3 regions of the Paenibacillus sp. 23TSA30-6 genome follow, and region 3 is predicted to be linked to each of the others. Evidence: predicted binding sites of a transcription regulator. Region 3 holds the regulator's gene; each other region holds the start of a gene.

Region 1 (2,268 bases), on a different contig from region 3:
CACGTTTTTAAGAGCATGTGCCTGATTCGCGTTACTTTTGTTCATCATGTATGGATAGCCGGATTCCAACTGGATCATGGCAATTTTGGTCAGCATGTCACGCGCGCTCATCGCTACCTTTTTCTTCACCCGGTCGTCAGCGAGCAGTGTATCGTACATTTCATCTAGATCCATATCGTCCAGATGGGTACCGTAGGCCTTGTATACACTGTAAGGAGCGAATACATGCAACGGCTCATTATCCTGAGCCAGCTTATAAAAGCGGTTCGGTACAATCAGTCCGATGGAGAGTGTCTTCAGGCGCACTCTTTCGTCGGCATTGATTTTTTTACTATCCAGGAACTCCAGTACATCCCATCCGAAAATGTTGTAGTATGCTGCACCGGAGCCTTTACGTTGACCCATCTGATCCGCGTAAGAGAAGCCGTCCTCCATCAGCTTCAGCACAGGCATAATTCCTTTAGCCGCGCCTTCTACACCTTTAATCGCCTCGCCGCGTGACCGCAGTTTCGACAAGTTGACCGCGACACCGCCGCCGATTTTGGACAACTGCATGCAAGTGTTTAGCACGTAGTTGATCGAATTGAGGGAATCGTCCATTTCGAGCAGGAAGCAGGACACCAGTTCTCCACGACGGCTTTTGCCTGCATTCAGGAAGGTTGGCGTTGCCGGCTGGAGACGCTGCTCCATCATCGAGCGGGACAACAGGCGAGCCGTATCGGCGTTACCGCGTCCCAAATGCAGGGCGACGACCGCCACCCGGTCAGGGTAGTGCTCCAGATAAACCTTACGGTCATTACTCTTCACTGCATAATCCGTATAAAACTTGGATGCTGCCATATAGGAAGGGAATTTAAAATTATAACTATGAGTGATATGGAAAATATCCTTAATTTCGTCAGCTGTATAGCTACTATAGAAATTTTCGTAATAATCATTCTCAATCATGTAGAGCACTTGAGCCGCTGTATCCGCAAACTTCAAGCTCCGTTCTTCGACTTCCTTCATAAACTCGTCTACAGCCTCTTGGTCCTTTTCCAATTGGAAAAAGCCGTCTGTATCGCGTTTCATCAACATGTTGTTCAGTTCAATATGCCGCAACTCGGCTCACCTCCTGTTTGAAACGCTCTACATCGCCGAACGTTCCGGATAATTCAAATTTACTGATGACAGGCACGTTATAATGGTCGGAGATCAAATCCGCGCTTTTGGCAAAGCTCTCGCCCCAGTTACGGTTGCCGCTGGCAGCCACACCCACGAGGTTTTGAGCATTTTTTTGCAAAAAGGAAGATACCTTCTCAGGTATCTGTCCAAACCCCGTTGTATATGTAATGAGTACGTATGGTTCCTCTATAGTCATTTGCTCCTGGATTTGGACCGCCGGAAGCTTGAGCTTCCCGATAAATCTTTTTACATTGCCGGTCTTGGAATCATAAGCAATCAGCATTGTATTCATCCTCCTTGACATTTGGCAAAACGGCATCTGCCCAAGGCTCGAAATCCTGTAAAGATTCGCAAACCCTTGCTGGCTGTGCTTCGCCAAAATTTTAACGTCTATTTATATCGGTACTTCCATATCTGTATTTTCAAGATATATGTGTAAAATACGCGTTATACACTATATTTAGAGTACGATTTCTATTTTATATCTATATATAGGTGAGGTCAATCACTTTTAAAAGGTTGGACACAAGGATTGGGGGCAAGTCCAAGCGGGGTGCGGGATAAGCAGAATAACTTTTTTTTTCATGCGAATTTTACAAATGTACTGGAGTTTTGAAGGATGAAGATGTACGATTTGTCAATAGGAGATACTGTGCTAAATCTACCTTTTACTGTAGGGGGAATACGTATGATGGGAAATGGATTTATGGATTCAGGGTCGTTTGAGGCCATATTTTTTATCGTTTTTGGAATCATTGCAATTGGATTTATCGCTATCATTGCCAAGGCAATCGGTACGGGGCTTTCGAATCAAGCCGCTGAGTTGGAACAACGTTCATGTAAGGTGGTGGACAAGAGAACGAGAGTTCGCGGGGGCTCAGGCGATTTTTTAGCTTCGACAGTTTATTATGTTACTTTTGAGTTTGATGGGGGCGAGCGCAAGGAGCTGGAGGTGAAGGATAGGGATTTTGGTATGATTGTTACTGGAGATCGTGGGGAGCTTCGTTATAAAGGCACGCTCTTTCTGGAGTTCGTGAGAGCGATGGAAGCATAAGCTGAATTACCTGAGGGCAGGTAACTGCCAGGATACCCATACATAACCGA
Region 2 (2,268 bases), on a different contig from region 3:
CCTTCGCGCATCATAAAGTCTGAGGCCTTGGCCGGCTGGCTGGTCTGTATATGATAGCGATGGATCAGTCCGTCCACGGCAATACGCAAAACCTCTTCCAGTCTGGTATCAAAGCCATCCCGGTCAGGTGCCTTGCGCTTGCCTGTGCAAATGCCGTATTCAATGCCAAGACGCACCAGATTAATCGTATTGAATGAGAGATTACCCTTGCCGCTCTGACAGTTTCTGCCGAAACGGTCAGCAATGGTGCGGGTGCGGCAGCCCATCGTCGCAATAATGGTATCCGGATCATCTGCGCGGTAATAGGGCAGGTTGAAGGTAGCATCCACATTGACAAAATTGGGATACATACGTTTGCTGGAGCATTCTACTGCCCGCAGGAACAAGTCATAGTTGATATCGCCTTCGGCCTGATTGATTCCTTTTTTGCATTGGAAAATATGCTGTGGAAAAATAGGGGTTTCTCCACTGCCCAAGCCACGGATCGTGGCCTCCAGCAATGATTGTGTAACAAGCCGCCCCTCAGCAGAAGTACACATCCCGTAATTCAGTGAGGTGAACGGAATTTGTCCGCCTGCCCGACTGCTCATGGTATTCAGGTTATGAATAAGGGATTCAGCGGCCTGGCGGGTCTCCGTCTCCGTTTCTTCACGTGCGAATGCGTATGAACGGGGGCAGACCTCATGTAATAGGCTGTTGGCTATATGTAATTCGTCATCAGGCAGAGCGGGCTCTATTTCTTCTCCGAACAGGCGGAGTCCCTTACGCAGATGCTTGCGGAAAGACCGGGCCACGAATGGAGCGAGATCCCAATCTATTTTATTAGCAGAAACGCCTCCAAATTGGCTGTTTTGCTGAGACTGGAATATGATTGCCACCAGTGCCATAGCAGACATAATGGTTTGCGGTGTGCGCACAGAGCCGTTGCCTGTATTAAAACCGTCTTGCAACAAGCGACCAAAAGGAATAAAGATACAGTTCGTAGTCCCGAGCGCATATTGGTCCAAATCGTGAACATATACATATCCACGGTCAATCGCGTCCGTCAGTTCAGGCGGAAGCACACGCAGGCGTGCATACCACTTGGCGTACTCGGAACCGAGCTTGCTCATTTTGCCGCTGAACGATTCTCCATTCAAATTTGCATTCTCCCGTAGCATGTCCAAATCCTGTGCCCCAATGACCCGTTCGCCGATGTCATATAATTGATGTTCCTCCAACACCTTCATCGCAAAACCCTCCATATAGTAAAATATATATTATTCTCCCAAAAACAATATATTGACGATATCGTGTACTAACCAATTGTTTAAGTCTATATATTGTATATATGGATGGATGGAGCGTATGTGATTATTGTCACGCTGATAGGGAGGAGAACGCACAAAAAAGTCAGGTGAAAGTTAGGAACACATCAACAAATACGCTCCTTATTCTACACCTGACGATCGAATATTTGACAGAAAACAATAGGATGGCAATCCATTGGATCTGAGTATGTTTTGTAATAAATTACTGAATAATTTAAAGCAGCTTTTTCAGTTGGGACACCCGGCCTTGTGAGATATCGAGCATTTCGGCATATACCTTTTGCGGCAGGTTGGGATGTTCCTGAATCAGCTTTCGGAGCTTTTTTACCATTTCTCCTTGCTGGACTCTGGCTTGTTTAGGCTGCCAGGTTGTATGGTTACGAACCGGCTTGGTATGTTCTTGAGCCTGGATGGCTTCGGTGCTGGTGGGATGTACATTTTCCTCTGTCTTTAATACCTGAATGCAATCGGCGCAAATAAAGCTATCACGAAAATAAGTCAAATGATCAACTGCGCCGCAAAATTTGCAGGATACACCTGTATATTTTCTTAATACAAATCCTTCTTCATTCACGAAAAATTCGAGCGAATCACCAATATTGATATCCATCGTGGTGCGCATTTCCTTGGGAAGCACGATTCGCCCTAATTGATCCAGAGGCCGTGTCATTCCGGTATTTTTCATAAACCTTTCCTCCTTCGATTGTATATCCTGATTATACCAAAAAATATTATTTTTTGCTTTGTTTATTGAAGAAAATATACAATTTTTTTTATGCATTTATCATATACCTTCACACGTATTGCCGGGGGCAGAAGATGGTTTATAATATAAATATCGACTGTTGGAGTAAGAGGCTGCGAAGTATCGTGGCCTCTCCCTAATCCGGTAAGTGCTTTACCGCCTACAGTTGAACATTTTTCAGGGTTTTAGGATTCTTTGAAATGATCTCAACTT
Region 3 (2,268 bases):
CTCATGCAAATCATGCCCGATACTGCGAATTGGATTATGGACAGCGCCCAGATCCAAAAGGTTCCGCTGGATAGCGTCAAGCACGAGCCGGGTACCAACATTGAACTTGGAACCTGGTATGTGCATAACCTGTCGGTGAAATTTAAGGATAATCCGGTAGCTACCGTTGCGGCTTACAACGCAGGCCCCGGTAAAGTGCAGGAGTGGCTCGACAAGGGCGTATGGGATGGGAAAGAAGAATCCATCAAGCAAATCCCTTTTGGCGAGACGCGACATTATGTACAGCGGGTTATTTACTACTACAGGCAATACACGAAAATTTATAATCAGTTTTAATGGATGGCGAGGCTGCGTGTAAATATGTCATGACACAATGAGCCTGATGGCATTAAAATGAAAAAAGCGCAGGACAGGCTGTTTTTAGCAGCCCATCCGTACACTTTTTCTTGTTATTTTTGCATTATTACCGCGATTATTGGTATTGACCTGCCAATTGTTGTTCGGCGATCGTTACGAGGCGTTTTGTGATGTAGCCCCCGATCGAACCGTTCTCATAGGAAGTCATGTTACCTTGGTATCCATCTTGAGGAATGCTGATACCCAGCTCTTGAGCGATTTCAAATTTCATTTGCTCCAGAGCGCCGGTGGATCTGCTGACTACCAGGTTGTTGGAGTTGCCATTGTTTCCTTGTGCCATTGTTGTTCACCTCCTCGCGACTTGGTAAACATATTATGAACCGTTTTGACAAAATTATTACGAAAAAAGTATAGAGAATTTATTGGAAAAAGGAAGTGATGAATTTATGAAATGCCCGTACTGTGCCTACAATGGAACAAAGGTACTGGACTCGCGGCCTGCGAATGACAACAAGTCCATCCGTCGCCGTCGCGAATGCGAGCAATGTGCTAGGCGTTTTACCACCTTTGAAATGGTGGAGGAGACCCCGCTCATGGTCATTAAAAAGGATGGCAGCCGTGAAGAGTTCAGCCGTGATAAAATGCTGCGCGGTCTCATTAGGGCTTGCGAGAAGCGTCCCGTATCCGTAGAGCAACTGGATATGATCGTATCTCAGGTGGAAAACGCCATTCGTAACACAGCCGCTACAGAGGTGGACAGCCAGCAGATCGGCGAGCTGGTCATGGAACAGCTCTATCCTGTTGATGAAGTGGCCTATGTACGCTTTGCGTCCGTCTATCGGCAGTTTAAAGACATCAACATGTTTATGAAAGAACTGAAAACACTGTTATCCAAAGATACAGCCAGCGACTGATCGCTGACTGTGTCTTGGTTTATGGTGAGAAGGTTATATTTTTTTATAAAAGTATTGACACAGGGGTGAAAATTTTATATGATATAGGAGTCGCTTCAAACAGATGTTGAAATTACATAAAACGGGGCCTTAGCTCAGCTGGGAGAGCGCATCGCTGGCAGCGATGAGGTCAGGGGTTCGATCCCCCTAGGCTCCACCAAATTTTAATATGGACTCTTAGCTCAGTTGGTAGAGCAGTTGACTCTTAATCAATTGGTCCAGGGTTCGAGTCCCTGAGAGTCCATCCTTTAGAAAAACGGCAGAAATGCCGTTTTTTTGTTTTGAATTCAGCTCTGCTTTCCCTTGTGATCACACTTTTGGTCACAGAAGGCCCTACTTTCTTAATGAAAAGCAAACGCCATGTTCTCTTGAATGAGGGCACGGCGTTTGTTTTAGTTTTACTTCAGCTTTTTAAAAGGCGGTCATTCAACTTTTACAGTACATTTGAATTGGCTTGAGGGATTTTCCGTAGCCTATTCAAGAGCAGAAGCCTCGTCATGCAGAAATTTTTGCCGTTCCTCGTACAAACGCCGCGCTTCCCGATCTTGGCTTAGAAACTCCAGTATATCCATCGCCTTCTTCAATGTGGGTTCACTCATCTTAAGCACCTTCCAATTTGCCTTATAAGAAGATAGACTCCCTTCTTGAAGTTAAACATCACATTCCTTAACACTCATGATCAATGGAGCTGTTACTTGTGATCAAATCCGTTAAAGTCCCTGAGCATTCCGATAAAATTTTCAAGTTGTTCATCGTCCCATCTTGAAATGTGTTCGTAAAATACAAATTCTTTCTCTTTTAGAGCATCAATCGTCTTTTGTTGTCCAAGCTCAGTGAGGGATAGAAGTATTCCTCGACGATCATCAGGGGAGGTTTCCCTTTTCACATAACTCAAAAGCTCAAGTTGTTTGACGAGTCGGCTAACCGAACTGCGATCCATAGCTGTTGATTCCGCCAG

Evidence for each region. The regulator NrdR, encoded in region 3, represses ribonucleotide reductase genes. The targets are predictions, from matches to a motif close to AACACNATATATNGTGTT.
Region 1: the regulator NrdR is predicted to act here: its motif matches at 1,615-1,632, upstream of nrdI (class Ib ribonucleoside-diphosphate reductase assembly flavoprotein NrdI).
Region 2: the regulator NrdR is predicted to act here: its motif matches at 1,312-1,329, upstream of E0698_RS15440 (anaerobic ribonucleoside triphosphate reductase).

Annotation. Positions count from the first base shown of each region.
Region 1 covers NZ_SLTL01000007.1:75,378-77,645, reverse strand. The annotation lists gene nrdE (class 1b ribonucleoside-diphosphate reductase subunit alpha) at 1-1,101, opposite strand, end outside; gene nrdI (class Ib ribonucleoside-diphosphate reductase assembly flavoprotein NrdI) at 1,088-1,447, opposite strand; gene E0698_RS08235 (DUF2500 domain-containing protein) at 1,853-2,218, shown strand.
Region 2 covers NZ_SLTL01000015.1:121,154-123,421, forward strand. The annotation lists gene E0698_RS15440 (anaerobic ribonucleoside triphosphate reductase) at 1-1,229, opposite strand, end outside; gene E0698_RS15445 (AbrB/MazE/SpoVT family DNA-binding domain-containing protein) at 1,525-1,995, opposite strand.
Region 3 covers NZ_SLTL01000028.1:46,244-48,511, reverse strand. The annotation lists gene E0698_RS21190 (lytic transglycosylase domain-containing protein) at 1-336, shown strand, start outside; gene E0698_RS21185 (alpha/beta-type small acid-soluble spore protein) at 473-697, opposite strand; gene nrdR (transcriptional regulator NrdR) at 804-1,271, shown strand; tRNA gene E0698_RS21175 (tRNA-Ala) at 1,395-1,470, shown strand; tRNA gene E0698_RS21170 (tRNA-Lys) at 1,482-1,554, shown strand; partial or broken gene E0698_RS27115 (PD-(D/E)XK nuclease family transposase) at 1,787-1,933, opposite strand; gene E0698_RS21165 (MarR family winged helix-turn-helix transcriptional regulator) at 2,002-2,268, opposite strand, start outside.